Regions from separate parts of the Priestia sp. ABM2_011 genome, predicted to be linked through region 1. Evidence: riboswitches for the same ligand, from Rfam matches in the RefSeq annotation. Region 1 holds a riboswitch; each other region holds the start of a gene.

Evidence for each region. Region 1 has a riboswitch for S-adenosylmethionine ahead of mtnK (S-methyl-5-thioribose kinase). Riboswitches for the same ligand answer to the same signal wherever they lie in the genome.
Region 2: another riboswitch for S-adenosylmethionine. It lies ahead of ACXAE4_RS20760 (trans-sulfuration enzyme family protein); the one in region 1 lies ahead of mtnK (S-methyl-5-thioribose kinase).
Region 3: another riboswitch for S-adenosylmethionine. It lies ahead of metE (5-methyltetrahydropteroyltriglutamate--homocysteine S-methyltransferase); the one in region 1 lies ahead of mtnK (S-methyl-5-thioribose kinase).
Region 4: another riboswitch for S-adenosylmethionine. It lies ahead of ACXAE4_RS03265 (phosphoadenylyl-sulfate reductase); the one in region 1 lies ahead of mtnK (S-methyl-5-thioribose kinase).

What each region holds. Positions count from the first base shown of each region.
Region 1 covers NZ_JBSWUB010000001.1:4,061,636-4,069,758, forward strand. The annotation lists gene ACXAE4_RS21595 (pyridoxal phosphate-dependent aminotransferase) at 1-434, opposite strand, end outside; gene ACXAE4_RS21600 (carbon-nitrogen family hydrolase) at 547-1,329, shown strand; SAM riboswitch class I at 1,421-1,572, shown strand; gene mtnK (S-methyl-5-thioribose kinase) at 1,708-2,880, shown strand; gene mtnA (S-methyl-5-thioribose-1-phosphate isomerase) at 2,916-3,974, shown strand; gene ACXAE4_RS21615 (hypothetical protein) at 4,099-4,338, shown strand; gene ACXAE4_RS21620 (hypothetical protein) at 4,413-4,577, shown strand; gene ACXAE4_RS21625 (methylated-DNA--[protein]-cysteine S-methyltransferase) at 4,578-5,081, opposite strand; gene ACXAE4_RS21630 (PAS domain S-box protein) at 5,101-7,257, opposite strand; gene ACXAE4_RS21635 (LutC/YkgG family protein) at 7,543-8,123, opposite strand, start outside.
Region 2 covers NZ_JBSWUB010000001.1:3,898,503-3,906,625, forward strand. The annotation lists gene ACXAE4_RS20745 (SIMPL domain-containing protein) at 1-151, shown strand, start outside; gene ACXAE4_RS20750 (hypothetical protein) at 214-480, shown strand; gene ACXAE4_RS20755 (trans-sulfuration enzyme family protein) at 515-1,696, opposite strand; gene ACXAE4_RS20760 (trans-sulfuration enzyme family protein) at 1,680-2,825, opposite strand; SAM riboswitch class I at 2,897-3,014, opposite strand; gene ACXAE4_RS20765 (hypothetical protein) at 3,181-3,843, opposite strand; gene ACXAE4_RS20770 (spore coat protein) at 3,913-4,992, opposite strand; gene ACXAE4_RS20775 (CotH kinase family protein) at 5,135-6,220, opposite strand; gene ACXAE4_RS20780 (CotG/ExsB N-terminal domain-containing protein) at 6,392-6,850, shown strand; gene ACXAE4_RS20785 (hypothetical protein) at 6,996-7,142, shown strand; gene ACXAE4_RS20790 (YppG family protein) at 7,174-7,587, opposite strand; gene ACXAE4_RS20795 (YppF family protein) at 7,818-8,012, shown strand.
Region 3 covers NZ_JBSWUB010000001.1:1,900,061-1,908,183, reverse strand. The annotation lists gene metE (5-methyltetrahydropteroyltriglutamate--homocysteine S-methyltransferase) at 1-2,086, opposite strand, end outside; cobalamin riboswitch at 2,237-2,425, opposite strand; SAM riboswitch class I at 2,505-2,615, opposite strand; gene ACXAE4_RS10120 (hypothetical protein) at 2,696-2,947, opposite strand; gene ACXAE4_RS10115 (hypothetical protein) at 3,206-3,376, opposite strand; gene ACXAE4_RS10110 (metallophosphoesterase family protein) at 3,534-4,409, opposite strand; gene ACXAE4_RS10105 (hypothetical protein) at 4,556-4,804, opposite strand; gene ACXAE4_RS10100 (sugar porter family MFS transporter) at 4,949-6,328, opposite strand; gene araA (L-arabinose isomerase) at 6,474-7,898, opposite strand; gene ACXAE4_RS10090 (L-ribulose-5-phosphate 4-epimerase) at 7,928-8,123, opposite strand, start outside.
Region 4 covers NZ_JBSWUB010000001.1:606,449-614,571, forward strand. The annotation lists gene ACXAE4_RS03245 (YugN-like family protein) at 88-492, shown strand; gene ACXAE4_RS03250 (potassium channel family protein) at 502-1,290, opposite strand; gene ACXAE4_RS03255 (VOC family protein) at 1,358-1,741, opposite strand; gene cdaS (sporulation-specific diadenylate cyclase CdaS) at 1,839-2,465, opposite strand; SAM riboswitch class I at 2,779-2,880, shown strand; gene ACXAE4_RS03265 (phosphoadenylyl-sulfate reductase) at 3,135-3,848, shown strand; gene ACXAE4_RS03270 (inorganic phosphate transporter) at 3,868-4,947, shown strand; gene sat (sulfate adenylyltransferase) at 5,000-6,151, shown strand; gene cysC (adenylyl-sulfate kinase) at 6,164-6,763, shown strand; gene cobA (uroporphyrinogen-III C-methyltransferase) at 6,855-7,634, shown strand; gene ACXAE4_RS03290 (sirohydrochlorin chelatase) at 7,648-8,123, shown strand, end outside.

The DNA.
Region 1 (8,123 bases):
ACTTCCATCTTTGCTTTTGCAAGCTCTACTCCAGACCAGTAATCAGGATATCCAGGATCCGGAACCAGCACCGTATCTCCAGGGTTTAATAAGCACTGCGGAATTTCTACAAGTCCACCCTTCCCGCCAAACAAAATAGCTACTTCTTTTTCAGGATCCACATCAACGCCATATTCTCGTTTATAAAAAGTCGCAACGGCCTCTTTTAAAAACTGGTGCCCCCGAAATGGAGAATATTTATGATGCATAGGATTAGCACTTGCTTTTTGGAGTGTTTCTACAATATGTGAAGGAGTAGGCTGATCAGGATTTCCCTGCCCTAAGTTAATAACGTCGTGCCCTTGGGCCATTACTTTTCCTACCTTGCCTACAAGTGATGCAAAAAATTGTTTTGGTAAACTTTTTAATAGTTCCGATTGCTCAAATTGTTTCATCATCGCACACCTTCTCAAAAAATTCTTGAAATTCTAGTCACAAATAATATATTGTAATACTCAACTTGTAAAGTCATTTTTTTCAACTACTAAAAAAAGGACGGATGATAAAGTGAGTGTAAAAATCACGTGTTTGCAGCTTGATATTGCGTTTGGAAACCCAACTAAAAACCGAAAATATATTCAACAAAAAATGACGGAAGCTCTAAAAGAAAACCCTGACATCCTTGTGCTTCCTGAGCTATGGGATACAGCTTATGATTTGACGCGGCTAGACGAAATTGCCGATGATGAAGGACAGCAGGCCAAGCAATTAATCTCTCAATTTGCTAAAACGAACGAAGTAAATATTGTGGCAGGTTCGATCGCGAAAAAAACAGAGCAAGGCGTCACAAATACGATGTATATTTTTGACCGAAAAGGTCGTGAAGTATCACAATACAGTAAGCTGCACTTATTTAAATTAATGGATGAGCACCTCTATCTAGAAGCAGGAACAGCAAAAAATCTTTTTACACTTGAACAGTCTTTATGCGCAGGAGTTATTTGTTACGATATTCGTTTTCCAGAATGGATTCGCGTGCATACTAGCAGCGGAGCAGAAGTCTTATTTGTTGTTGCTCAGTGGCCGGCTCCAAGACTTGCCCATTGGAAAGCACTGCTCATTAGCCGCGCAATCGAAAATCAATGCTATGTAATCGCGTGTAATCGTGTAGGCCAAGATCCTAATAACACATTTGCCGGACATTCCTTAGTCATCGATCCGTGGGGAGAAATAATCGCTGAAGCTGGCGATAGCGAAGAACTTTTAAGTGCCGACGTTAACCTGGAACTTGTAAAAGAAATTCGTAAACAAATTCCTGTCTTTACAGATCGCCGCACAGAATTTTATTAATTATGTATTGACAGCCGTTTTTTTGCATGATACGATTTTCACCAGATAACATAAAATTTTCAAACAAATCAAAATTGAATAAGTAATCGTACTCTTATCAAGAGTTGGCTGAGGGATTTGGCCCTGTGAAGCCCAGCAACCGACCGTCATTCCATCCTAAGATGGATCACACCCGTAAAACATGTTTTTACAAAGGCACGGTGCTAATTCCAACAGAAAGTAATTCTTTCTGGCAGATAAGAGGTTTGAACACTACAATCAAGCCTCTTTCCAACGAAAGAGGCTTTTATATTTTCTAAAATTATAAAAGCCTCCATACATTCTTAAACCTATTAACTTAGTAAACAAATCAGTTTAATAAACTATGGAGGGATTCTAATGTCAACAACAAAAACAGAGAAGTATCAGCCTTTAACAGAAATTTCAGCAATCAAACTTGTGAAAAAGCTAGGTCTCTTTGATGCCACAGAAGCACTGACTGCCCGTGAAATCGGTGATGGCAACTTAAATCTCGTCTTTCACATCATAAATGATCAAACGAATAAATCCATTATCGTCAAACAAGCACTTCCTTATGCAAAAGTTGTAGGCGAGAGCTGGCCTCTATCCTTGAACCGTGCCACGATTGAAAGCAATGCGCTCAAGCAATTCGGTGCATTTACCCCTGAACTCGTACCAGCTGTGTATTACCACGATGAAACGCTTGCTGTTACGGTCATGGAAGATCTGTCTCATTTAACGATTTCCCGCGCCGGACTTATTCAAGGAGAAAGTTATCCCCTGCTTTCACAGCATATCGGTTCTTTTCTAGGACATATTGCGTTCAAAACGTCGGATTTTGCCTTAAAGCCTCAGGATAAAAAAGAAGAAGTCGTCAAGTACAGCAATCCGGACTTATGCAATATTACGGAAGATTTAGTTTTTACAGATCCTTTTTTTGATATCGATACAAATGAATTTGAAGAAGCGCTGCGTCCTGATGTAGAAGAATTGTGGAACGATGGAGATGTAAAGTTACAAGCAGCAAAATTAAAATATAAATTTTTAACAAATGCCCAAACGCTAATTCACGGTGATTTACATACAGGAAGCATATTTGCTAGCAGTCAAGAAACGAAAGTGATTGATCCAGAGTTTGCTTTTTACGGTCCGTTTGGATTCGATTTAGGCCAATTTGTTGCAAATTTATTTTTAAATGCTCTTTCTCGAAAAACAGATCGCGAACCGTTATTTGCACACATTACGAACACATGGAACGTATTTAAAGATACCTTTACTGCGCTTTGGCATTCTGAAAACACTGAACCTTTCGCTAAAGATGAGCGCTTGTTACATGAAATTTTAACGCAAACGTGGCAAGATGCTGTTGGATATGCAGGGTGTGAAATCATTCGACGTACGATTGGCTTAGCTCACGTGGCGGACTTAGACGAAATTTCTTCAGAGGAAAGAAAAATTAACGCTAAACGTACTGCGTTAAAAATTGGACGCTATTTACTTCTGCACCAACAAGACGTTTCACCAAATGAATTTGAACATTTACTTCGATAACGAATAATGTACACAATGAAAGGATCGGTATCAGCATGACAAATACACTATCACTTCCGCGCTCAGTGGAATGGAATGAATCATATATTACTTTATTAGATCAGCAGCAGCTTCCTGGCAAAGTTGAATATATTAAGCTGCAAACCATTAAAGACGTATGGGATGCTATCACTACCTTGAAAGTACGCGGAGCCCCTGCAATTGGCATTACGGCGGCTTTTGGTCTTGCTCTTTCTGCGCTTAGCTATGACACGGATTCAGTCAAGGAATTTAACAAAAAGCTAGCTCTAGATCAACAGTATTTAGCTAGTTCACGCCCGACTGCCGTCAATTTATTTTGGGCATTGGACCGCGTAGCGAAAAGCGCTGAATCCGCTTCGTCCGTTAATGAAGCTAAAACAAAAGTTGTTCATGAAGCGATTCAAATTCAAGTAGAAGATGAAGAAACGTGCTACCGAATTGGAGATCATGCCCTTTCTTTATTTAAAAAGAAAGATAAAATCATGACAATATGTAATGCTGGTTCAATTGCTACAGCTTATTATGGAACAGCATTAGCACCTTTTCACTTGTCTAAGCAGCGCGATATTCCGCTTGAAGTATTTGCTTGTGAAACAAGACCCGTTCTTCAAGGTTCTCGCTTAACAGCATGGGAACTTCAGCAGTCGGGAGTAGACGTTACGCTGATTACGGATAATATGGCTGCTCATACCATTAAAACAAAAGGAATTAATGGGATCATTGTAGGTGCTGACCGCATTGCAGCAAATGGCGATACGGCTAACAAAATTGGAACGTATGGACTTGCTCTTTTAGCGAAAGCATTCGGTATTCCATTTTACGTAGCAGCGCCGCAGTCCACATTTGATTTATCTATTCAAGACGGAAGCAGCATCCCTATTGAAGAACGTTCACCTAAAGAAGTAACGCACATTGGAGATACGCAAATTGCTCCAGACGGAATCTCTGTGTACAATCCAGCTTTTGATGTGACGCCAAGCGAACTGATTACGGCCATTATTACAGAGCATGGAGTTATCCATTCCCCGTCTTTTGAATCCATTCAAAAAGTTTTGCTGCAATCTGCTCAATAACAAGAGGCTGGGACAAAAGTATTTTAGCCCCACTGCAAAACGAACCACTAATCAACATGTTGATTAGTGGTTCGTTTTTTTGTGATGGTAAATATCGTTTTATCTGTTTCGTTCCCTCTAGCAGTTGATTGGAGGGCAAGGCGAAGACTCCTGCGGGGAAAACGGAAGGGGTGAGACCCCGCAGGAGCGCAAGCGACGAGGAGGCTCAGCGGCCGCCCGCGGAAAGCGAAGTCTTGCACGGAAATCAACTGCGGTGTCACAAGCGGTTCAGTTCATCTATACGAGTTGTTCATCTTTAGATGACATTGATTTTGTTATGTCTCAACCTTTTTTATTAAACAGCGCTTTTTGGCTGCATTTGTAACACAATTGTAACAGTACTCTCTGATTTTTCTACATATATTATAGGGGATTCTTTTTGAATAAGGAGGAGTAAAAATGAGTGCAGAGCAAAAAACGGATAAAAACAAAGCGTTGAATCGCAAGCAGCAATATCAGCTATTCGATTTATCCAAAGATGAAGAACTAAATTCCCTCCCTTCTCCTCAGCAAATTGACGGTGTTTTTGTGCAGGGAGAAGGCTGGAAATTAGACGGTGAATAGTTATTTTAACTCCAGAGCGCCTTTTGCTACATTTCTTTCAAGCATTAATAGTTTTTCTTTTATATGAGTTTGGGAACCTGCATAACCTGTTAAAGCTCCATTTTTACCAATAACACGGTGACAAGGTAAAATAATAGGCAGTGGATTTCGACGATTCGCTTGTCCCACAGCCCTTACGGCTTTAGAGCGATTAACAGACTCCGCTACATCACTATAAGACCACGTTTGTCCATAAGGTATACCTTTAAGCGTTAACCACACTTCTTTTTGAAAGTCTGTTCCTTTTATATCCAAAGGCACATCAAATGTTAGCGTGCGCCCTTCAGCATAATCCTGAAGCTGCCGCTTCGCTTCTTTCACAAGGTGATAATTCTCGTCATGGACAAGTTTTTTAAGCTGCTCGTTGTGATCATCGCTATCAAACCAAATATGTTGAACCCCTTTTTCCGAGGCTACAATATAAATTTTCAAATCAGAAAATAAGTTCATTTCTCCATAGTACATACTCGCTTATCCTTTCTGTTTAGGCTGGAAGAATAACACGAAAAGCTGTTCCTTCTCCTATTTTGCTTTCCACTTCAATTCGCCCTTTATGTTCTTCGATAATTTTATATGAGACCATCAAACCGAGCCCCGTTCCTTTTTCTTTTGTCGTATAAAATGGTTCTCCTAAGCGCTTGATGCGCTCTTCGGGCATTCCGTCTCCTTGATCTCGAATGGAGACCGTCACGTAGTGCGGCTCTGTAGAATAGACCTCAACAAAAATTCTTCCCCCGTTTGACGTAACTTCAATTGCGTTTTTAATTACATTTATTAGTACTTGTTTAATTTGGTTCGGCTCGCAGTATACCATTGGCAGCTGAGGGGACACACTTAGTTCAAACTGAATATTTTCTAAAAGCGCTTGAGCATTTAATAAATCAATCGTTTCTTTAACAACCGCAGCTAGATTTTTCTTTTCGAACTTTACGGCCTGTGGCTTAGCGAGTACTAGAAACTCTGTAATAATGGTTTCGATTCTTTTTAATTCGGATTTAATAATATCAAAATAAAGAGAGTGATCTTCTTGAATGCTGCTTTCTAGCAGCTGAACAAACCCTTTTAAAGCCGTCATCGGGTTGCGGATTTCATGCGCAATCCCAGCTGCTAACTGTCCGACTACTTGAAGCGTATCCGATTTCCGAATCTGCTCCTGCATTTGATTTCGTTCCGTTACGTCTCTTAAAAGCGTCATATATAGACCTGGCAAGATATCTTTTTTCGTAGAGAATTCGATGTTTTTAACTTTTTCGTTCCCCGTAACGTACGTAATCTCTCCTTCAGCTTCCCCTTTTTGCTCAATTGTTTCTTTATGCTCAATGACCGCATCTAAATTCGCTGAAGAAATAAAATCCTCCATGGAATGCGCACAAATCTCCTCTTTGCTGAGTTCGAGAATATCACAAAGAGAAGAATTCACATCAATAATATTTCGCTTGCCGTCCCATAAAACTAACCCATCGATCGAACCATTAAAAATCTGTCTGAATTTCTCTTCGTTATTCCGAAGCTCTTGTTCGATTTTTGTACGTTCACTAATGTTTCGAAAAATGGTTAAATGGTCTCCTTCTATAATGCCTTTTTTCCCTGTGAATTCCAACTGTTTGATTTCTCCATTTGGCATGTAAAAAGGAAGCTGATTGCGAATTTCTCCTTCTTTTTGAAATGTTTGCAGCATTTTTAATGCACTAAAGCTTTGCTTATCGATAAACGTATACAAATTACTTCCAATCAATTTGTTCAACGGCAGCTCGAAAGTACGGGACGAAGCAAGATTAGCGTTTAAGATTTCCCCATCGTCTTTCCAAATCAAAATGGCTTCAATCGCATTTTCAAAAATAGCCCTGAAATTTTTTTCGCTTCTCAACAGCTGCTGCTCCATCAGCCGTTTTTCCGTCACGTCTCTCATAATGGACATATAGTATTGACTGTATATATTAGCCGTTGTGGTAAATTCAAAAAAAGTAACGTCTCCATTTTCGAGCTTAATCGGCAGCTCGCCGCTTGTCTTTCCTTCTTGATGCAGAGTTCTCCATAATTTTTTCACTTTATAATGATAAGTAGGTTCTACAAGCTCCTCTAACGTTTTGGTTAAAAGCTGTGCTCTTGTATAATTTAATCGCTCGCAAAATGAAGGGTTCGCGTCGATAAGCTGACCAGTTCGATCAAAAATAACAATTCCATCTACCGCTTCATTAAATACATCCATAAACATATGATGACTAATAAACCGTTCGTTTTCCATCACCTTGTGCTGTGTAATATCTCGAAATGTACACACAATAATGCCCGACATGTGACTATGTTTGTGTGAAGTAAATTCAACATGTTTCATCATGCCGCTTTGAAGCGTCATCGCGCCTTCATATTTGAAATAGCTTTCTTCTAAAAGCGCTGGATAGTACGCTTCAATCATGTCATACGGAAAATACATGAGAAAATCTTTCATTTGATACGTTAATAGCTCATCCTTTGTTTTTTCAAACAGCCCGCAGGCTGATTCATTGGCATTTATAACTTGAAAATACTCATCAAATACGACAATGGCATCTAATACGTCATTAAAAATAGCTCGTAGCTGCTCTAATTCACCTTGCTGCTTTTGCGCAGCTTCAGATGTTAATTCTCTGTGTGGTGACATGCTCATTGCTCCTTTCTTTTGCACTTCCCATTTCCCCACCTTTTATCTATAGACTTAGTATTCTACAAGATTTGCTTTTTACCTTTTTAAAATTAGTCACGTTTATTCAAAATGCGACATTTCTTCACATTCTCCCGTTATTTAAAAAAGGAGCATGAATAAAAGAGGCTGGGACATAACAAAATGAAACCTATGCTCAACATAACAAAGAAAACGAACCGTGAATCAACATGTTTGATTCACGGTTCGTTTTTCACTTCGGCTAAAATACGTTTTCCCCAGCCTCTATCGATCATTCACTACAATATAAGTGGCTTGAATAGGTCCATGCACGCCAACGACTAGATTCATTTCAATATCAGCTGAATTGCTCGGTCCCGTAATAAAGTTAATGCAAGAAGCAATCGTTTCTCCTCGCTCTACTTTTTCATGAATCATTTCAGCAGCTTGTGTCATGCGAGGGACAATGGAGCTTTGAGGAATGATCGCAATATAAGTGGCCGGCAGCAAACTGACCGATCGTCCTTTTGCACCGCTGCTGAACAAAACAACTGTGCCGGATTCCGCTAGCGTCAAATCACTGAATGTGATGCCTACATTTGCTTGTTCAGCTAGTTTAATATTCTCATCGCCTTTTGCAGAATTCCATACATGAAGGCTACTGCTTGTTTCCCATTTCTCCATCAGCAGATTCAATCCATATTCGGAAAACCTAGGATCATCCCACGTGCTCACAAGACCATTTCCATAGTTCGCTACGGCTTCTTCAAGCGCAGCTGGCAAGTGTTGTGATGATGTTTCTACATAGCGAGTATGAGTGCGTTCGCAATGGTTTTCAAGCTCTTTCTTTAGTTGATCCGGCGAAT
Region 2 (8,123 bases), 160 kb from region 1:
GCTCCCTATTAACCAAATCCCCATTTTAATCGAAGAAGGCCCCGTCTATCAGTCATCTGGCTCCTCGCCTAAGTTATTAGCAGCCTCTCCCCCTATCCAAGCTCAGTCCTTGACTGTATCCGCTTCTGTAAAAGTTACGTACACGTATTAATACTTATGATAAACTATAGATTATTATAATGAAGAAACTAATCTAAAGGAGCTCTTTGCACAATGACTTCTGAACATTTACTAGCAGCTTATCAGACCCTATGGTTGAACCGTTCTTTCGCTTCTAAACAAGCCCTGACAAGTGAAGATCAGCTTCACGAAGCCATTCTGAAAGATTTAAAAGATGAAATGACTCATCCACGCGTTCGGCAAACACCGTATGTAAAATATCATCTTGGCATAAAAAGAATTCTAAACAGCAGTCTTTCCTCTGATGAAAAAGTTGCGCTTACGTCCCTATACACAAACCTTTTAGATAGCTGTATATAACAAAAAAAGGACTTCCTTAATGGAAGTCCTTTTTTTATTTAATTAACGCTTTTTCTTCTAAGCTTTGAAAAACAGCGTTAAAGTCTTGCTTCAAATCCTCGAATTCCTCTAGCCCTACTGAAAGGCGAAGAAGTGAATCAGTAATTCCTTTTTCTTCACGTACTTCTTTTGGGATACTTGCATGAGACATTGTTGCAGGATGCGTGAGAATGGATTCAACTGCACCTAGACTAACTCCAATTGAAGCTAATTTGACTCCTTGTAAAATATGTCGTGCTACTTCTTCATCCTGCACTTGGAAAGAAATCATAGCTCCGTATCCATTTGCTTGTTCTGAAATGAGTTTGTGGTCCGGATGACTTTTTAAGCCTGGGTAGTATACACGGCTCACTAGAGATTGTTCTTCAAGCCACTTTGCAAACTGCAGCGCTGTTTTTAACTGCTGATCTAAACGAACTTTTAATGTCTTAATGCCTCGAAGCAGTAAAAAACAATCCTGTGGCCCCAAGATAGCACCAAAAGCATTTTGTACAAACTTTACTTCTTCCGCTAGCTTTTCATCGCTTACTACAACTAAACCGCCAATGACGTCACTGTGGCCGCTGATATATTTTGTAGCACTATGAATGACAATATTTACACCAAGGTCAATCGGCTGCTGTAGATAAGGTGTTAAAAACGTGTTATCCACAATTGTAAGGAGATTGTGCTCCTTCGCCAAACTTGCTACTGCTTTAATATCCGTTACCTGTAAAAATGGATTTGAAGGGCTTTCGATATAAATAGCCTTCGTATCTTTTGTGATAGCTTCTTCTACTTTCTCAACCTTCGTTGTATCAACAAAAGTTGTTTTGATACCAAACTTTGAAAATAGTCGTGTTAATACACGATATGTCCCGCCGTACGTATCGTGTGAAACTAAAATTTCATCTCCTGATTCAAAAATAGATAACACCGATGAAATAGCAGCCATACCTGATGAAAAAGCAAAACCAGCGTATCCATTTTCTAGCTGAGCAATAGTGTTTTCTAAAGCCTCACGCGTTGGGTTTCCTGAACGAGAATAGTCATAGCGGCCGTTGTTCGTCTCATCTTCTTGATTAAATGTAGATACCTGATAAATAGGTACGTTAACCGCTCCAAAATGACCGTCAATTCCTGTATTTGCATGAATTAAGTTCGTACCAAATCTATGTTTATTATTGTTGGTATGCATCAAATGCCTCCTTCAAATCTTTAATTAAATCATCTGCGTGCTCAATTCCAACTGATAATCGAAGTAAACAGTTTGTTACTCCGACACGATTTCGAATTTCCTCCGGAATATCAGCGTGTGTTTGACGAGCTGGGAATGTCATTAAACTTTCCACGCCTCCTAAGCTTTCTGCAAATGTAATAACTTTAACATTTTCTAAAAGTACTGACACGATGTTAGGGTGTGAGACAGCAAAAGAAATCATGCCTCCAAATCCAGTTGCTTGTTTCTTCATGATTTCATAGCCCGGATGTGTTTCAAGACCAGGGTAATACACTTTTTCCACGGAATCATGAGCAGTAAGCCAATTTGCAATTTTCAGTGCGTTTTCGTTATGTTTTTCCATACGAAGCGCTAGCGTCTTAATACCGCGCAATAACAGCCAGCTATCCTGTGGACCTAAGATTGCCCCAGCTGCATTTTGATAAAAACGAATTTTCTCTCCTAAGCTACTACATCGAGCGACTACAAGACCAGCAACTACATCATTATGACCCCCAATGTATTTGCTTGCACTATGTATCACAATATCTGCTCCGAGCTCTAAAGGACGCTGATAGTAAGGGGACATGAATGTATTGTCAACGATAGTAAGCAAATCATGCTGTTTAGCTAACGCAATTGCTTCTGGCAAATCAGTCACGTGCATCATTGGATTTGTAGGTGTTTCAATAAATAGAGCTTTCGTGTTGGGACGAAGCGCATCTTTTACTTGCTCGAGATGGGCTGTGTTGACGTACGAAACAGTAATTCCTTGCTCTGAAAAGATTTCATTTAGTACTCGGTACGTTCCTCCGTATAAATCCTCTGATACAATTAAATGATCTCCGTTTTTAAATAGTGCTAAAACTGCCATTACACCCGCCATTCCTGAAGCGAATGCTACTCCTACTTCGCCTTTTTCTAAAGCAGCAATTGCTTCTTCCAATGCTGTACGAGTAGGGTTTGCCGTACGTGCATAGTCAAATCCCGTACTTTGCCCTAAAGCAGGATGAGCAAATGTTGATGCTTGGTAAATGGGTGTTGTAATAGAACCTGTTGAAGGGTCACGACCTACTCCTGAACGAACTAATAAAGTTTCAATTTTCATCTATTTCTCTCCTTAACTCAAAATAAAAAACACTCTTCACAGATGGAAGAGTGTTCGTTTATACACGATTTCTCTCATCTGTTAGAACAATACTGATGTTCCACAGGAATTAGCACCGTTCAAATGAATGTTTCATTTGATGGTTGCCGGGCATCGCAGGGCCAGTCCCTCCGCCACTCTTGATAAGAGTTCTATATAATTGTTGGTGGTTAACGTTTGTTGTTACTAACTTTAATAAAGATTTTCTTTATTGTCAACATAATTTTCTAAAAAATTTAAATCATCTCATTTGTTTATTCAATATACTTGTCCTGATAAGCACATAAAAAAAGAGACGACACCAAGGTCTCTTTTTCTAAGGCAAGTGCACAGATTTTACGTGAGCTAACTTCCAGTACATACTTTCTCCATTTGCCGTAATTAGTTCAACAATATTATTAGAAACTTCTTTAAGTACGCCAATTTTTTCTGATTGATCCCCTAAATCTAATACGACCAGTTGATTTTCATATTTTTTAAGCTGCTCTTCAAAGTTTCTGACAAAAGGTGCAGAGGCAGGCCTTACTGGGAGCTCTTTGTCACTTAAAGAATAAGGGGTTAACTCATTACTATAAGGGGTAAGCCATTTCAAATGATGTAAAGAAACAAAGACATTTTTATATACTGGAGAATAAAACACAAGATAATCATTCAGCACGCTTGTAATATAGCCATGCAATGATTTTCCTCCTGTTACATAAATTTCAATAAATTTTCCTTTTGCCTGCTGTAAAATATTACGATAAGAAATCCGCTGACTTTCTTCTATTAAGTTCTCTTCTATGGTTCGTAAAGGTGTATAATCTTCTTCTGAAACCTCTCGCAAGCGATGTATGTGTAAAAGAGGAATATACAAATAATCATGTCCATTATATAAAACCATTACATCTAACCCGAGATCAACAAGTTTTCCTATAAACGTTGTTTTCCCTGATATATCGACTTCAACAATTTTATCAATATAATGATTCATACTCATTCTCATTCTCCTCCTTTTTCCTATATGATAGAAAAGGTGCTTTATAAGCACCTTTTACGTTCCAGTTCGTCATGCTTTCCAACGATAATTTTTCGTTTTAATAACTTTTTCACCTGGTGTTGAAGAGCGTGAACCCGTACGGCGTCCTCCCGAGCGATCGTCTGTGCGACCTCCTGTACGTCTTCCGGTACGGTCTCCAGTACGGCCATCCGTGCGACCTCCGGTTCTATCTACTGTAGTTGACTCTTGCATAGAATCTTCTTCATTTGTATCTCCATTTTGCTCAGAATTTTCTTCATTTTGCTTGAAAGATCCTTTTGATCCTAAGGCAATGGTTTTTACGTGTCTTGGTTGTAAACGTAAAACTTGATTATTTTGTACAAGAGTAAAGTTTCCACTGCGGCTTTGAACTAATACACCTTCCACAGCCTCTGGGCCTCCACCGTTAATAGCTACCCATCTATGTGAAAACTCTTCAAACAGTTCATTAAAACTTTTCGCTTTGATATAATCAGGTGTTTCTTCAACTAATAATGGATTTTGCGGAACAACAGGTGTATTTTTGCTTACAACTTCACTTACACTCTTTATATGCTCTACATTGATATAAACGACGCCGTCATCTTCTGTTAATAATACGACATACGCAGATTCAAATGAGCCTAATACGTCAAGGATTTTACCCACTTTCTTCTCTGGACCACCTTGATTTATTTGCACCTGCTTATCTTTCATTAATAATAGAGTACCTGCAAATGTGTTAGCTCTGTGAAGTTCTACTTCACTATTAAATCCAGAAAATGTTTGTGCCGAATTAGACTTCGTATCCTCTGTAATGCTTTTAACATGGGCAAGCTGATAATAAATAAATGTATACTGCTGCTGTGGAATAAGCTGAGCCGGCTGATTATTTTGCTGGTTGTTATTTTGATTTGTTTCAAGAGCAAGTGTTAAATAATCTGATTGAACGTCAATTAAATATCCCGTTTTAGATTCAGGCCCCCCGCGATATACAGTCACTACTCTCCCTTTTAGTGGTTTAAAATGGGCAGAGTAGCCCGTGCTTTCAGCTTGTTGAACTTTGCGAGCGCGACTACGATTTGCATTTTGAGTTTGATCTTGATTTTGGTCGTAGTAATAGTTACTCATTGTTTTTCCTCCTTATTGATTATCCTTATTGGTCATTCATACTGTATATATACGTATCATGTACAGCTATTGATTTCCTGCATTTGCCTATTATTAACAAAATCCACTGTTGCCTATAAATTGCCTATAAATCTATCTCTTTTTAAAGAGTCAAAAGGTTATTTTGAATATACGCTGTTCGTTCTTTTATAAAAGACAGCATAAATTCGGGTTCTTTATAAAATTGCTCCAAGTTATCTTTTACGTAAGGATCTTTTAATACATATGGAGCAATATACTCATGCAGTTGATAAATGATTGGTTTCATGTATTCTATTGTAAATTGATTATTTAGAACATTGTTCATTTTTTGAACATATCGCTTTTTAATGCTGTTCACCGCCAGTAAGCGAGCTGTAAGCGTATTAAATCCTTGTGCACGGACATAGTCTCCTTCCATTACTTTTCCATTTACATCTCTTCCCCAAGTTGCATCATAATCCCATGGAATCAGTTCAAAGCGCCCGCTTTCATGATTTAGATAGAGCGCATAGTTATGGACAAAACCGTCGTAATTCTGCATACAAATAATACCGACTAACCAAGATAAGTAGCGGTCGACGTTCAGGTACTTCTCAATATTCTGTTCGAATTCCGTATTTGTCCATGTATTAATATTAAATATAAACTTTTCTAATTTTTCCTCGTCTCCTTCTCTCACTGCTTTATCTTCATATCCAGATAACAAAGTTGTTTTTGGCTTTTTATCCAAATCGCTCATCAAAGAAAAATTAGCATCTCCGTCCACTGCATAAAATATGGATCCATCCGCTAAATTTCTTTTTTTCAAAAATAGTTCATCTACCGATTCGAGCTGAAGATATATTCCTTCATTTTTCCCATTAATCTTAAGAGTGACAAACTGAGAGTGGGGAGATAAAACATCTAAAGAAGAGAAAAAATCGAGGGACAATTTGTTGCGCATAAGCGATGGATCTTTGTATTCAGCGTTTAGGTGTATTTCTTTGGCGCGCTGAAATATTTTCGGAGAATAAAATTCAATATAATATGACTTTTTCTTCATCTTCCGAATATGGGAACCTCTTAGGAGCAAATCAATATCGTAGCGTTTTTTGTTAAACTTCATCGTTGCCTGAACCGCTTCTTCTGACCAAATATCTCTTTGCATTTCCTTTAAATCTTTTACATTCACAAACAGAGCGTATTGAGGGATTTCTTTTTGCTTCATGATTCGACCACCTTTCTTCAATTATTAAAGTATATGAAGGGTAAATTCTCCATGATACCCCGCAGCATCAACTATTTCCGCAAACTCCACTTTTGACTCATATCAAGGACAAGCATCATCGCGTATTCTATTAATGCAAGACCTAGTCCAATTGACAAGGAGGTTTTTGTATTGCATATTACAGCTGAAAAAATTAAAGAGGCTGCTGAAGCCCTAGAATGTACAGAACTGAAATCTTTTATGTTTCAAGAGCCAACTGCCGGTCCACTAACAAAGCCGCGTCGCTCTTCTCGTAGCTCTCGTCGCAGCTCTCGCCGTTCTACCCGCGGTACGCGTCGCTCTTCTCGCGGCTCTCGTCGTTCTACTCGCCGCTCTCACCGTTCTACTCGCGGCTCTCGTCGTTCTACTCGCCGCTCTCGCCGTTCTACTCGCCGCTCTCGCCGTTCTACTCGCCGCTCTCGTCGTTCTACTCGCCGCTCTCGCCGTTCTACTCGCCGCTCTCGCCGTTCTACTCGCCGTTCTCGTCGTTCTACTCGCCGCTCTCGCCGTTCTACTCGCCGCTCTCGTCGTTCTACTCGCCGCTCTCGCCGTTCTACTCGCCGCTCTCGCCGTTCTACTCGCCGCTCTTAATTTCTCTAAACACTCATCTTTATTGCAAAAAAACGCCGAAGAACTACGAATGTCTTCGGCGTTTTTTTCCACTTATAGAAGGTGCACATTTGGAAATATACTAAGATGGAGCGTTATTCATTTTACATAGAAAAGGAGAGCTTTTATGAAAAAAAACAAGCATCGAATTTTAACTTCATCAACTACAGATGTCGAAGAAATCAAACGTTTAAATGCGCAGTCTGGACTAACTTACAATGAAGTATTTGCACTTCTTGGAGAAAACTATTTGAAAAATCAACAGAAAAAATAATAAGCTGGGACTAGAAAACAACTTCTAGTCCTTATACTTTGAAAATCCCGGAAAACCCTTTTACTAAGGATGTTAATTGGTTCATGGCTCCCATCATCTGTCCGGCAGTATTCATCATTTTGTTCATATCGTAATTGCCATCACTCGATTTAAACTGAGACATTAATGACTGAAATTGAGATGGCTGAGGCTTTTGCTGCTGACCTTTAGGATATGGATTAAAAGGCGCACCTGCATTGTTGTACATGGGCTGCTGGTACATTCCGTTCATATAGGGAATTTGCTGAGGGCCAAAAGGCATTTGTTGCTGAGCGTACGGATGTTGCGGCATATAAGCTTCCGTCCATAGCTGCTGGTGATACTGTGGAAATGGATGTACCTGACTTAAATCAAAACGTTCTGGTTGATGTTGCTCATAATACGGATAGTGCTTACTTGTATACATGCAAAATCAATACCTCCTTTTTAATATTACATAATATATAGTATGTATGCAGAAATAAGAGGTGACGTTCGTCTACTTGTACTTTTGGAGAACGCATTCAAAAATATGTAGGTTTCTGTCGAAAGTTTAAATTTTTCAAAAAAACGAGATTATTTAAATATATGGTACGATAAGAACAAGCGATACTACCTATACGTAGTGGCACAAATGGGGATTAGGAGGGAATTTACATGTATGTGAACGAACTTCAAGAAGCTTTTATTGCGGTGAAACAATATGAGCCGCAGTCAAGTAATGAATTACTCGATTTTGCTCAGCAGCAGTATTTAAAAGGTTTTTTAACTCCTATGAATTACAAAGCCGCTGTACGTGAACTCGAACAAATTGGAGCTACTAAGCCTGATTTTAGTGCACAAGATGATTAATTTTTTTACTACCACTGAGAAATCGGTGGTTTCTTTGTTTCCTATAAAGTGGACACATACTTCTTTTTTGACTTGTTTATACTATAAAGGCTTTAACGTAGTATTCAATAA
Region 3 (8,123 bases), 2.2 Mb from region 1:
CGCCAAGTCCAATTCCCTGGTTATACGTATGTTTTTCAAACGCATAAATTAATTCACCATGGCTTTTGGACGTTTCAATGGAAATCACGTCGGCATCAAGCGCTTTGATCGCATCAATAATCTCTTCGAATTCCGAATAGCACATATGCGTGTGAATTTGCGTCTCGTTTTGCACCGATACTGTGGCTAATTTGAACGCGTACACCGCGGCGTTCAAGTAGCTTTCCCAGTTTTCTCGTTTTAACGGCAGTCCTTCACGCAGCGCCGGTTCATCTACTTGAATCATTGAGATGCCCTGACTTTCAAGTGCTTCCACTTCTTTTCTAAGAGCAAGCGCAATTTGATTTGCCACGTCGTAGCGCGGGATATCATCACGCACAAATGACCAGTTTAAAATCGTAATCGGCCCCGTCAGCATTCCTTTAACAGGCTTATTGGTTAGAGACTGTGCGTAGACCGTTTCTTTGATCGTCATCGCCTGCTCGTACGAGACATCTCCGTAAATAAGCGGCGGCTTCACGCAGCGAGAACCGTATGATTGCACCCAGCCAAACTTCGTAAACTGAAAACCTCCTAATTTTTCACCGAAGTATTCAACCATGTCCGTGCGCTCAAACTCTCCGTGCACAAGGACATCTAAGCCGATGTCTTCTTGAATTTCAATCCATTTTTTGATTTCAGCGTTAATGTACGCTTCATATGCTTCATCGCTTAACTCTCCTTTACGCCACTTCAGACGCTCTTTTCGCACTTCGTTTGTTTGCGGAAAGCTTCCAATTGTTGTCGTTGGAAGAAGCGGCAGTTGAAACGCTTCTTGCTGAACGCGTTGACGTACGTCAAACGACGCTTGGCGCTGTGCTTTATAGCTGTGCAGCTGCTTCAGCTCTTTTTGCACGTCTTGATGGTTTCGAAAAGATGATCCATTTAATGCTTGAATCGCCTGTTTACTTTCACTTATTTCTTTTTCTATTGCTTCTTTTCCTTGCTGCACCGCTTTTGTTAAAAGCGTGATTTCCTTTAGCTTTTCATCTGCAAAAGACAGCGCGTTTTTTAGAATTGGCTCAATGGTTTTTTCGCTTTTCACCGTGACAGGAACATGTAATAAACTTGATGAAGGCTGCAGAATCAAACGGTCTTTTGATACGGCTTCTTCAATTTCACTGATTGTTAAAAGCTGTTCGTCCAAGTTTTCACGCCAAATGTTTCGTCCGTCAATCACTCCTGCTGCCAGCACTTTATCAGTTGGAAAACCATATTTATTAAGCGCCGTGAGATTTTCGCCTCGGTCATGTACAAAATCCAATCCAATTCCGTGAACAGGAAGAGCAACTACTTCTTTATAGTAATCTACGCTGTCAAAATACGTCTGCAAAATGACTTTTACATTCGGTGCCGCTTTTTTCAAAGCTTCATAGACTTCTTTATACAGTGCCAGGTCTTCTTTTGATAGCGTTGTAGCTAAAATCGGCTCATCTATTTGTACCCACTCGACCCCTTCTGCCTCCAGCTCCGCTAAGATTGTTGCATAAAGAGGAACAAACTGTTCAACTACTTTTTTAAACTCACTTTTTTTATATCCTTTTGACAGCTTCACAAATGTTACTGGACCTAAAATAACGGGTTTGCCTTTGATATTCAGCTTTTGTTTTGCTTCTTTGTAAAATTGAAGCGGACGATTTTCTACAAGGGCAGGCGTACATTCGTCAAGCTCTGGTACGATATAGTGATAATTTGTGTTAAACCATTTTGTCATCGTAGAGGCTACCGCACCTTTTGTTCCTCGGGCGATGTCAAAATACGTTTCAAGGGATACCGGGCCTCCGTTATATTCAAAGCGCTTTGGCACCAAACCAAACATAGCGGCTGTATCTAACACGTGATCGTATAAGCTAAAATCGCCGACTGGAATTAATTCAATTCCTGCGTCACGCTGTTTTTTCAGATGCCCAAGACGAAGAGCTTCAATTTCCTGAAGAAAGATATCTTTCTCTATCTTTCCTGCCCAAAACTGCTCAAGCGCTTTTTTCCATTCTCGTTTTTCACCAATTCTTGGATAACCTACATTTGAACTTTTTACACTGCTCATTTTTTCCACTCCCTATATATTTTTTTATCGCTAAACTAAAAAATCTCCCTTTTCGAAATGAAAAGAGAGATGATACGCATACTTAACTAAAGTTGAGATAGCCTGTTTTTCTCAACACGTATTCCTCACTCCTCTCTATATCCCGTAGAGCTTAAGTGCATACAACAGGCAGGTCTCCTGACTTAGGTTCATCGCTTCCTATCCCTTCCCATTTCAACATGAAACAGTGGTTAATAAGTTGCTCCCCATTACAGTGGCGGGACCGCGCCGGCTTTTCACCGGTCTTCCCTTTTAAGCTGCGTACATTCGTTACACAGCACCTGATGCATTTCTATGAAATTGTTCATTCAAAACATATTCACATAAAATAAAAAGCCTCTCTATCATGAATAGAGAGGCATAGTATCTATGAAATCCTCTCTTATTTTTCAAAGCTGTACGCTTTGCAGGATGTAGCACCTTTTTAACAAGATTGTTAAATGGTTGCCGGGCTTCACAGGGCCAGTCCCTCCGCCTCTCTCAATAAGAGTTTTAATTGTTTATAATATTTTGAATGTAGAGTCATCTTAACACCTTACATTTATGTTGTCAAAAGAAATTTCAAAAAAATTAGTTTTCAGGAGGCGTTGACGCTAATTTTTGCCTTAATAATTTGTAATCATCTTTTCGATGTGTTTCAATCAAGTCTTTTGCTCCTTGATGATACCCTGAAGAATAGATGTACTCTACCGCCGTTTCGATAAGCATTCTCTTTTCTTCCGCACATTCTCGGTCCATTAGGGGGAACAGTCTACCTAAAAGGTCATTTAAATCTTCCTTAATAAAACGATTGAGTCCTTCTTGCATCTTTTCGTTTGCCATGATAGCTCCTCCATTTGCTGTGTATGTTTTAAGCCTCTATAAACACGCATTTCACTGTGAATGTTAAGATAAAGTTAAGTCATTAAACAGTATATCAAGTGAATGTTTTTCTTCAATTACATATGTAATACAAATATATGACAAATATAGAGAATATATCATCATTCATTATCTATTATAACGTTTGACTGAGCCTTCTGCTACAAGGTTTCGTACGGTTTTCCAAAAGAGGTTGAGACATAACCAAGTGAATCCAATCTAAAGGCAAATGGGATACATGAGCTGAATCGCTTGTGACACCGCAGTTGATTTCCGTACAAGACTTCGCTTTCCGCGGGCGGTCGCTGAGCCTCCTCGTCGCATACGCTCCTGTGGGGTCTCACGTGTTCCGCTTTTCCCGCAGGAGTCTTCGTCTTGTCCTCCAATCACCTGCTAGAAAGACCTATACACATGAAATCTACGTTTACCCTAATAAAAAAATGAACCACTAATCAAGATGCTTGATTAGTGGTTCATTTTTCATTTCGCCTAAAACCCTTTTGTCCCAGCCTCTTTTTTTTGAACCTAGCTTTCTACTTTCTTGTTTTTACAAACAACTTCTTCGAGGTCGTCCAAAATCCTTCCAAAGAAGAGGTCCTAAAATGTCGTACCTGCTAACAAAAAACTCCGTAAAATTATAATTATTTAAAATTAAAGGCGGTTCAAAATCAAGGGGAGCACCCGCGCCTCCTGATAATACAAAATCAGTACCTCTTCCAAGCGTAAACGACCCGTTTCTGTTTTTTCTAATAAACTGCTCGTCATACGCATGCACGTGGCTGACTAACACTTTTTTCACGCGATGTTCTTGAATTAAATCAAAAAATTCTTGACTTTGAGGAGTCGTTACAGGAAAACCTCCCAGGTCTGACCACCGGCCAATATTTGGCTGCGCATGCATGGCTACAACGGTATTACGAGGAGCATCCTCTAGCTGCTGCTCTAAATAATTCAGCTCTCTATCTGTAAATCCATATATTTTATTCTTGGGGCTGATGATATTATTTAATGCGATGCACCGGAAGTTAAAGACAGGAATATCAATGACCCAGTGCACTTTTCCGATAGTGGCTCTGAAGTTTTCGAGGTTGCTTTCTTCAAGGTTTAATTCATCGTGATTCCCTACGCATACAAACACGGGAATGTTTGGTGCTATTTTTTCGACAACTTTAACAAAGTGCTCCAAATACCTCTTTTCTCCTGTATACACGGTGTCTCCCCCATGAATAATAAACAGCGGATTCAATTCCACCGCCTTTTTTAACACAAGCTCAAATTCACCGCTCATCGTGTAACAATTATCGTTTGGTCCGTCACCTCTGCTGTCGCCCATAAAAACAAAGTTGAATGGATCTCTCGGATTTAATTGTTTAATTCTTTGCTTTAATAACTTTTCAGAACGTTCATGAAGCGTCAAATTCATCAACTAGTTAATCCTCCTATTACTAAATAAAATTGGTTAAAAGTAAACAAGCTTACTTATTTATATGGAAATTTGCTGATGAAGGTCACTATCTTCTTGTAAGAAGAACGCACATTTAAATTAGTTTCCATAGCCTATCTATTCTTTCATTTTGTTAAGCACGGATAGGACAACATAAAAGCTAGAATCTCAGTATCTATTAATACGAGCTGGAGCATAATCCAAAAATGAACAAAGGAATACATGAGCTGAACCGCTTGTGACACCGCAGTTGATTTCCGTGCAAGGCTTCGCTTTCCGCGGGCGGCCGATGAGCCTCCTCGTCGCTTGTGCGCCTGCGGGGTCTCACCTGTTCCTCTTTTCCCGCAGGAGTCTGCGTCTTTCCCTCCAATCAACTGCTAAAAGAAACTCAACAGATGAAACCTGCAGTCACCATAAAAAAACGAACCACTAATCAAACACTTTGATTAGTGGTTCGTTTTTCACTTCAGCTAAAATATTTTTATCTCAGCACCTTACATTTAAAACATTTACGACAATTAAACATATTTATTACGCTCAACTGGACTTAACGAATTTCTTTCAGAACGAGCTGCCATGTCTGTTTCAATTTGCTCTAGGCTGCGCCCTTTAGTTTCGACAACTACAAAGCGTATGAAGAATAATCCGAGAATACAAATGATCCCAAACGTTGAAAAGATCACACCTAAGCTAAACTGATCGGCTAAAATAGGAAACACAAGCCCTACTGCAAGCGATCCTGTCCAGTTAAAGGCAGATGAAATACCAGCACCGATTCCGCGCACAGAAAGCGGGAAAATTTCTCCTACAATGATCCACGTAAGCGGCGCCCAAGAAAACGCATAGCACAGGATAAAGCAGCAAAGTGCAATTAACGTAACCCAGTTAACAACGGATTCATTAACGCCTACTGCTCCAAGAATAGCCGGTGTAAAAAAGGAAAGAGCCATTCCCGCTCCGCCAACCGTAAGAATGGTACGGCGGTTGAATTTATCAACAAACTGCAGAAAAATAAGTGTTGTCACAACGAAGATTACCCCAACAATAACCGTAAAACCAGCAGCTACCTGCGGCGCTAAACCAACTTGACGGGCAATGCTTGTTGCATAATAAACAATTGAGTTGGAGCCTTGAATCTGCTGAAAAGTTGCCATTCCGACACCGATAATTAAAGCTAAACGAAACTTTTTCTGAAACAGCTGTTTAATGCCTGATTGTTCATGCACAGCTACGCTTTGAATTTCAGATACTTCAGCTTCGACTTCCGCTGCTGAGGAACGAAGCGTGCGCAGTACTTCACGCGCTTTATCTGCCATTCCGTTTTTAATTAAGTAGCGAGGTGACTCTGGAAGCTTGATCATACCGATGCATAAGACGATTGCAAAAATACCGGCGCTGCCAAGCATTAATCGCCAGCTGTTTGGAACCGGCTCAAAAATAAAGGCTATTATATAGCTTAATAATAATCCAATTACAATCATTAGCTGATTTAAACCTGAAAGCTTCCCGCGAATATGAGCAGGTGCAATTTCTGACATATAGGCAGGAACTAGCGAAGAAGCCGTTCCCACTGCTGTACCTAAAAAGACGCGCGCAATCGTTAACGTAATTTCCTCTGGTGCAATCGCTGAACCTATGGAGCCTAACAGAAAAATGATAGAGGAAATTAAAATTAACTTTCTTCGTCCAAACTTATCACCTAATAATCCGCTTAAAATAGAACCGATAATGGCTCCACCCATTAGCGATGAAACTACAATCCCCAGCCACAGCGGACTTAAATGAAACGCTTCACGGATATGACCTTCTGCACCAGCAATAATCCCAATATCATAACCGAATAAAATACCGGCAAATGAGCCGAAGAAGAAGATAAACTTACTTGATACTTTACTCATGATTATATCCCCTTTGTATTGTCTTAGTTTTTCTTCCTGCCACACTTATTTAAAACGCTTTCATTTATTTCTAAACACGGCGTTCTTTTACTGACGCTATATTTTCACTTCCAAGGAAGCAGCGCTCCCTTGGAAGTAATGATGCTTACTTAATAATGACGTACTCTAAATTCACAAGCTTTGCATAGCTCACAATTTGATCCGTAGTTAAATTTAATGAAAGAACCGTATGATGGCCTCCTCCGTTTTCAATCCACGCTTTAACGCCGTCTTGAAAGTTCGGCTTAATGTTCCAAAGCACGCGTGCTACCGGAAGGTTTGGGGCTGGAACTTCCGGCTCAAATGCCGATACTTCGTTAATTAACAGCTTGTAATGCGTGCCGAAGTCAGCCATAGAAACGACTACGCCTTCTCCTTGTTTACCGTCAAACACTAAGCGGGCCGGATCTTCGCGGTTACCGATACCTAGCGGAGAAACGATTAGTTTTGGCTTGTTTACTGCTAGCGTCGGGTCTACTTCAAGCATGTGTGATTGAAGCACTGACTCACGTCCGGGAGCCAATTCATACGTGTAGTCTTCCATAAAGCCCGTTGACTGATTATGGCTCATCACTTTGAGCAAGCGGTCAAGCGCCGCTGTTTTCCAGTCTCCTTCACCAGCAAAGCCGTATCCCTGTGCCATCAAGCGCTGTACCGCTAGACCAGGAAGCTGCTTCATGCCGTATAGATCTTCAAAGTTAGTCGTAAAAGCGCTGTAGCCGCCTTCGTCTAGAAAACGTTTAATCGCAATTTCATAGCTTGCCTGTACTTTTACGCTAGATTCCCAGTCTTCTGCAGAATAATCGCCGTAAACAAATTCATACGCGTCGGCATATTCAGCAAATAAATCATTGATTTCTTCTTCCGTAACGGCATCTACATATTGAACAAGGTCACCGATTCCAAAGTAGTCAACCGTCCATCCAAATTGAATTTGCGCTTCGATTTTGTCTCCTTCCGTTACGCCGACGTTGCGCATATTGTCACCGAAACGCGCGACTTTAATGTTGAAGCTTTCGTTATAAGCAGCGGCTACGTCCATCCACTGTGCAATTTGCTGCTGTACGTCGGGGCGCTCCCAGTAGCCTACTACAATTTTATTTTGCTTGTTCAAACGCGCGTTGATAAAGCCGTATTCACGATCACCGTGAGCGGACTGATTCAAGTTCATAAAATCCATATCAATTGTTTCCCAAGGAATACTTTCGTTAAATTGTGTTGCCAAATGAAGCAGCGGTTTTTGCAGTAACTTGGTACCGCGAATCCACATTTTTGCAGGCGAGAACGTATGCATCCACGTGATTACACCGGCAACTTCATCTCGGTAATTCACTTCTTTCATCATGCTTGTAATCGTATCAGCACTCACAGCTAAATCTTGCAGCACAAGCGGATAAGGTAAGATACCGCTTTCATTTAAAGTATCAGTCATACTTTGCGCGTGTGCTTTTACTTCTGCTAGCGCTTCTTTTCCGTAAAGATGCTGTGAACCAACAATAAACCAAAATTCTTTTTGAGTCGTTTTTAACATGATAATCCCCTTTTCTGTATGTAAGTCTTTTAATTCCCTTGCCCGTAATACGCATTTTGTCCGTGTTTTCGTAAATAATGTTTGTCTAATATACGCTGCGGCAGCTCTTCAGCCAGCCCGTTTAATTTTTGGGTAAAGAAATTCATTTTGGATACTTCGTCTAATACGACGCTGTTCATTACCGCCGTTTTGGCGTCTTTTCCCCACGTAAACGGCCCGTGTCCT
Region 4 (8,123 bases), 3.5 Mb from region 1:
CTTCTTGTTAGAAGGTGAACTTTTTTGCTTTTGAGATAAAGGATAAAAAGCTGGAAAAAGGACATGTTAAAACAGAGGAGGGATAAGATGATTGAATTATCTTCAAGATTAGACGGCACATTATTCAAGCTTTATGAATTAGAAAAAACGCTTAAGCCGCTTGGGTATAACATTGGAGGAAATTGGGATTATGATCATGGTTCATTCGACTATAAGATGAACGATGAAGTCGGCTATCAGTTTTTACGTATCCCGTTTACAGCTACGAATGGAGAACTGGATTCTAAAGGAACAACCGTACAGATTGGTACGCCATTTTTACTTTCACATAAGTATCAAATTGGCCTAGATGACAATGTTCACAATGGAAACGTGGGTGCTTCATTTAATCAGTTTGCAGAACCCCAAGACGCAGACGCTTCATTTCCAGAAAAGTATATCAGCTTAGGAGAAGAGCTAATTAGAGAGGCAGAAGAGGCGCTGCTTCGGTAATTGAAGGGACTATTCTTTTCTTAAACTCTCTAATTTTTTTACAAAAATATGTTCGTACATGACCTGACTAATCAACTCGTTTGTTTTAATCATTTCATTTACCCCCAAATTTTGCGCATTTTGAATATGCTTTTTTGTTAACAGTTCAACGATGCTGTAAATAGAAGGGTTCAGTCCTTGCAGAGCGACTAGCGTAACAATAGTATTCATGTCTGCATATTCTTCTGTCTTATGCTGATCCGCAGTAATCAGCACTTTTTTTGCGTACCGAGCATTAGCAAGTTCTAATACCTCATAGTGAGAGGGACTTCCTTTAATAAAATGAACGCGATCACAGATCATGGGGTTTTTAGTCAAAGAGTCGTCGATAAGAACAATGTCTTCTTTATGAAATGCGTCGCGATAAGACTCTAACACGAGTTTGGCGCGCTCATTCCACCCCACAACGATGAAGTGATCTTTTCCATAAAACTTTAAATTTCCTTCCAGATAAGCGCTCTCAGCGGAAACAGCAATTTTAGAAAGCGTGACAAAATAAGTAGTAATAAATCCCGTTCCAATGAGGACTAAAATAATTGCAGCTAACCTTCCAATCGTAGTGGTGGGAGCAAAATCACCGTACCCTATAGTAGAGATTGTAATAATAACCCACCAAATTCCTTCAAACACATTCCCAAACGTTTGCGGCTCTAGGAAATGTATAAGCATGCCGAAAAGTAAAACAAGGCAGCCGATAATAAAAAGAAGCCGCACTAAAATAGAACGACGAAAAAGTCGAAATAATAGCCATTCCATCATAAAAATACCTCCAGTGATTAGTCATAGCCACAGTATGACCATTTTTCACTGAAGGTATAAGATATCTTTATCTTTTTACTTCGTAATATTCAATCCATTCTTTGTCTGGACCATAGAAAAATAAGTATCTTGCTCCATTTGGCAAAGTTACAATGTTTTCTTCCACAAATGAAACGCCTGCTGATTTTAAACGCTCAAACTCCTCTTCAATTCCATCTACTGCCAGCGCAAAATGATGAACTTTACCTTCATTAGGTAAGCTTGAGTTATACCCTTGAATTAACTCTACGATTACATTGCCTTCTAAACCTAGAAAAGCTAGCTTCAAAGACGGATCGGTATGTGGTAGTGTTTCGATGAGCTCTAATCCCACCTTTTGTGTATAGAACTCAATAGATTTTTCTATATCCTTTACTTGAACGCCTACATGTTCAAATTTTAAAATTGCCATATGCATCACCCGTATCTATAGTATGTAAAAACTATGAAATATATTAAAGAGAAAGGATATAGAAGTCAAGATAGGGCTGCTTATTAGGAAAGGGCTCTTAAATCATATTTTTGCTGGAGTGAATAGGGTAGAGGCTTCCATCAAGCGCAAACGAAATTTTGCCTGTTTCTTCAGATACAACTAAAATTAATGCATCCGATTTTTCTGACATTCCAATGGCTGCACGGTGACGTGTTCCCAATTTTTTGTTCGTTGAAATAATAGACGAGAGAGGTAAAACATTAGCAGCCGAAATAAGCTGATTATTTCTAATTAGGACAGCTCCGTCATGTAAGGGTGTCCCTGGATAGAACAGTGTCTCAACTAGCGTAGCGCTGACAGGAGCTTGAATAGGCATTCCTTTTTGAATAAGAGGATCAACATTTTGTTCCCGTTCAATGACAATTAAAGCGCCGTGACGTTTCTCAGAGAGGTTATGAATAGCTAGGGACAGAGCAGCGTATTCAAATGTATAAGGCGATAAGTAATGACGCAAGTAATAAGAGGCGGCCGTAGCTTGAACATCTTGAAATAACCTTCTCATCTCCTCAAAATCACATAGGATACAATGATCACTCGTGTCTAAATGTTTAATTAAATTAGAGGCTTCAGTTGAAATCTGCTGTAAATATGTTCGTACATTATTTTTAATTGTATCGTCTAATTGAAAGGGTTGTCTCTCCATCTTATATAGCTCCTATCTGTCAGTCAGTGTTATCTGTAATGTGTGCTAATGTGGGTGAATTATCCGTAAAGCTTATAAATCCGCTATTAATTTTATAGAGAGATTTTGCGTTTTATTTAGCAAGAGAACATCAAAAGTTGGAGAAAAAAGAAAGCGTTTTATAAACTGATATGTTCACATTTGGGTTAAATTTACATATGTTGTTTTAAATAAAAGTATAGATATTTCTGTGAATTTAAAGTATAGTTTTCTTATCGGATATATGATTTTTAATGTTGACAAATATTCTAAATATGCTAAAATTTTTAAAAAATGCTTATCAAGAGTGGTGGAGGGGATGGCCCGCTGAACCCCGGCAACCTGCTTAGCAAGGTGCTAATTCCAGCAAAGTGTGTATCATTTTGAAAGATAAGGTGAAAATTTATTGCCTACCCAGTCTTTCAATACGGAAGACTTTTTATTTTGATATAGCGCAAGCGATAATTTGAGAAGGGAAACCAATGACTGTAAACCCCGACTTAAAACAAATTTTTGAACACGCCGAAGTAAAGTAAGAATTAAATAGTTTCGCTGACTAGACACACTAGAGGCGGTTTTATCCAATTCTAGTGGGTAAAACCGTCTTTTTTTATTGGATAACGCGGATAACTAAGAATTGGAGTGGAGAAAATGGCAGACTTATATACGTACGAAAACTGGAGCGATACATTTCCAGAGTTCGACAGTAAAGATGAAACAAAAGGAGCCCTTTCAGCATTGCAGTGGGCGTATGATACCTACGGAGATTCAATTATTTATGCGTCAAGCTTTGGGATCGAAGGAATCGTGTTAATTGATTTAATTTCAAAAGTGAAAAAAGACGCTGAAATTGTCTTTTTAGATACAGGCGTTCATTTTAAAGAAACATATGAAGTGATTGATGCAATTAAAGAACGCTTCCCTGATTTACGTATTCATATGAAAAAGCCGGATTTAACTCTTGCAGAACAAGCTGAAAAACATGGAGATGAGCTTTGGAAGAGTCAGCCTAACTTATGCTGTCAAATTCGAAAAATCATTCCGCTAAGAGAATCCCTTGCTCCTTATGATGCGTGGATTTCTGGTTTGAGACGCGAGCAGTCTGAGTCTCGTGCCAACACGAATTATTTTAATAAAGATGAGAAATTCAAGAAGGTGAAAGTTTGTCCGTTAATTCATTGGTCATGGAAAGAAATTTGGCGCTATGTGTATAAGCATGATTTGCCGTACAACAAACTTCATGATCAAGGCTACCCAAGTATCGGCTGTGAGCCCTGTACCGCACCTGCCTATAATGTAGACGATTTACGTTCAGGAAGATGGGCAGGTACACAAAAAGTTGAGTGCGGATTACACGAATCTTAAATACGAAAGAGCTGAATAAATGATGCTTTTATATGTTGCCTTTATCATTGCGCTTTTTTTTGCAATGAATATTGGGGCAAGCGGTGCAGCAGCTGCTATGGGCGTTTCATACGGCTCCGGTGCAATTAAAAAGCGAAGAGTGGCCCTGTTCATCTGTGCTGTAGGAATTGTGCTCGGAGCTGTTACCGGAGGCGGTGAGGTGGTAAAAACCATCAGTTCAGGTATCATACCTGAAAAACTGCTGTCAGTAGAATTAGTTATTATCATTCTGGCTGCTGCAACGCTGTCACTCTTTTTCGCGAATTTGATTGGTATCCCTCTATCAACAAGTGAAGTAACAGTTGGCTCAGTTGTTGGAGTAGGAGTAGCTTATCAATCTCTGTATGTAGAAAAACTTTTAATTGTCATGTCTTTTTGGATTATTGTTCCGCTAGTTTCATTTGTCATTGCTTTTTTGATTGGGAAAGTGATAAAACGCAGAGCGCATAAAAAAGAAGCAGAGGGAAAGTGGAAAAGAGTTTTAACGATTTTAGTTATAGCGACGGGATTCTTTGAAGCCTTCTCAGCTGGAATGAATAATGTGGCAAATGCTGTCGGTCCTCTAGTAGGAGCTGGGTTAATGGATGCTACAACGGGTGTCATAGCAGGAGGATTGGCGGTGGCACTCGGAGCTCTTTTACTAGGAGGCCGAGTTATTGAAACAAACGGAAAAAAAATTACTCGCTATTCTGTAGGGGAAGGCTGCATTATTTCAGGTACTGGTGCTTCTCTTGTTACAGCAGCTTCACTGTTTGGTTTGCCAGTACCGCTTACACAGGTCACTACGTCTTCTATTATTGGGATAGGCGCAGCGAAAACGGGATTTACGAAAGAACAGCGCGAAGTGGTCATTCAAATGTTAAAGGTTTGGGTGGTATCCCCTGTATTTTCACTCGTAATCTCATATGTTCTTGTGAAATTAGTACTTGAAAGCGACTTATATTCATTTGTGGTGCTAGCTAGTGGCTGCATTGCCACAGCAGGTGTTCTAAGCTTAGCTAGAACGACTAGAAGAAAAAGAGCAAGCTTGCAGTCGGAAAAAGAAAAAATGACTGCGTGATTCAATTGCTTTTTATTATATTGTGTTAATTACTTAAGGAGGATTTTACAAAATGACAACAATTCAAGCACACGGTGGAGAATTAATTAATTTATATCAACCAACATATGACTACACTTCACTAACAAAAGAAATTGAAGTAGACAACATGGCTCTAAGTGATTTAGAACTAATTGGGATTGGTGCTTACAGCCCAATTACGGGGTTTTTAGGAGAAAAAGATTATCAATCAGTTGTTGAAAATATGCGTCTAGCAGATGGAACTGTATGGAGTATTCCTATTACTCTTCCCGTAACAGAAGAGCAGGCTAAAGAATTAAACATTGGCGACAAAGTAAAACTAGTTCAAAGCGGTGTGACATATGGTGTTTTAGAAGTTTCTGAAGTATATACGCCAAATAAAGAAAAAGAAGCGGAAAATGTGTACCGCACAGCAGAACTTGCCCACCCTGGTGTGAAGAAAATGATGGAACGCCCAAATGTATATGTAGCAGGTCCAATCGTACTTGTAGAACGTACACCTAAAACGCGTTTTGAAAAGTATTACCTAGATCCAACTGAAACAAGAGCAGCATTTGAAGAGCGCGGTTGGAAAACGGTTGTTGGATTCCAAACTCGTAACCCTGTTCACCGTGCGCATGAGTATATTCAAAAAACAGCATTAGAAATTGTAGACGGCCTGTTTTTAAATCCACTTGTAGGAGAAACAAAGTCAGATGATATCCCAGCAGATATCCGTATGGAAAGTTATGAAGTACTTTTAGAGAACTATTATCCTAGCGATCGTGTAGCTTTGGCAGTTTTCCCTGCTGCAATGCGCTATGCTGGACCTAGAGAAGCTATTTTCCATGCAATGGTTCGAAAAAACTTTGGATGCACGCATTTCATTGTAGGCCGTGACCACGCTGGTGTTGGTGACTACTACGGAACATATGATGCACAAAAAATCTTCAGTAACTTTACGGCAGATGAATTAGGAATTACACCTTTATTTTTTGAACACAGCTTCTACTGCAAGAAGTGTGAAGCGATGGCATCAACGAAAACATGCCCTCACAGCAAGGAAGATCATATGATTCTATCTGGTACCAAGGTACGTGAAATGCTTCGTAACGGAGAAGTGCCACCAAGCACATTCAGCCGTAAAGAAGTAATTGAAGTGTTAATTAAGGGATTAGCAAAACAAAAAGTATCTTCAAAATAAGGAGCGGTTGAAGTGAGTAAATCAACAAACATTACGTGGCATGATGCTGGAATTACAAAACAGGAAAGACGCGAGCAAAATAATCATCACAGTTTTGTATTATGGTTTACGGGCCTTTCGGGTTCAGGTAAATCTACCGTAGCAAACGCAGTGGCAAAAGCGCTTTTTGATAAAAATATTCGCAATTATGTATTAGATGGTGACAATGTTCGTTTTGGCTTAAACAAGAATTTAGGGTTTTCTGCTGAAGATCGTACAGAAAATATTCGCCGTATCGGTGAGGTTTCTAAGCTGTTCGTAGACAGCGGTCAAGTGGTACTAACAGCATTTATCTCTCCATTCCAAGAAGATCGCGCTCAAGTGCGTGAGATCTTAGAGGGGAATGAATTTTTGGAAGTATACGTAGAGTGTCCGTTAGAAGAATGTGAAAAAAGAGATCCAAAAGGCCTTTACAAAAAAGCAAGAAGCGGAGAAATCCGTGATTTTACAGGAATTGATTCTCCCTATGAGTCACCTGCTAATCCTGAAGTAACAATTAATACAAGCACACAGTCTGTAGAAGAATGTGTACAAACTGTTATTGAATATTTATCTAACCGAAAATTCATCTAAATGACAGCGGACTTTGTCCGCTGTTCTAATTCAAATTAAAATTTGGGAGCGCTGCGGAGACGTGGAAATGATGGAAGGGTGAAAGGCATTCATGGGGAAAGTATATCTAGTCGGTGCAGGACCAGGAGATCCAGATTTAATTACATTAAAAGGGTTGAAAGCAATTCAGCAAGCAGATGTTATCTTATATGATCGTTTAGTGAATAAGGATCTGCTGGAGTATGCTAAAAGTAATGCTGATATTATTTACTGCGGAAAGCTTCCAAACTACCATACCCTCAAGCAAGAAACAATCAATAACTTTTTAGTGAAATTCGCTAAAAAGGGGAAAATTGTAACGCGCTTAAAAGGCGGAGATCCATTTGTTTTCGGACGCGGAGGGGAAGAAGCAGAAGCTCTCGTGCAACAGGGCATTTCATTTGAAATTGTTCCAGGAATTACATCAGGTATCGCAGCTGCTGCTTATGCAGGAATCCCTGTCACTCACCGGGAATACAGCGCAAGCTTTGCTTTTGTAGCAGGACACCGTAAAGACAGCGAGCATGATGCAATCAAATGGGATAGCCTAGCCAAAGGTGTAGATACTCTTGCCATTTATATGGGAGTGAGGAACTTACCGTACATTTGCCAACAGTTAATGGAACATGGAAAAACCTCAGCTACGCCAATTGCCTTGATTCACTGGGGCACATGTGCGGACCAGCGCACTGTAACTGGAACTCTTGGTACAATTGTTGATATTGTTAAAGAAGAACAAATTGAAAATCCCAGTATGATTATCGTTGGTGAAGTTGTAAATTTTCATGACCGATTGAATTGGTTTGAGAAGACTGGACAGCATTACTATTCGTATGCACAAGAAGCTTACTAAAGAGGTTGATTATATGGATGCAGTTTTATATGTTTGCCATGGCAGCCGCGTAAAAGAAGGCGCTGATCAGGCAGTTGCTTTTATTGAAAGATGTAAAAAAAATCTAGATGTACCGATTCAAGAAGTTTGTTTCCTAGAGCTAGCTTACCCTACTATTGAACAAGGATTTGAAGCGTGTATTGAACAAGGTGCTACTCGTATTGCCATTGTGCCGCTGCTGTTATTAACAGCTGCCCATGCAAAACATGATATACCTGAAGAAATACACAAAGTATATGAACGCTATCCACAAGTAGAAGTACTGTACGGAGAACCGTTCGGCGTAGACGAACGAATTGTTGATATCTTAGTAGAGAGAATCAATGAAACTAATGTGGATAAGCATGAAGATTCGATGGTATTGCTGGTCGGCAGAGGAAGCAGTGATCCTGCTGTAAAAAAAGATTTTAACGAAATAGCTCAACTGCTAAAAGGTAAAGGAGCTTTTAA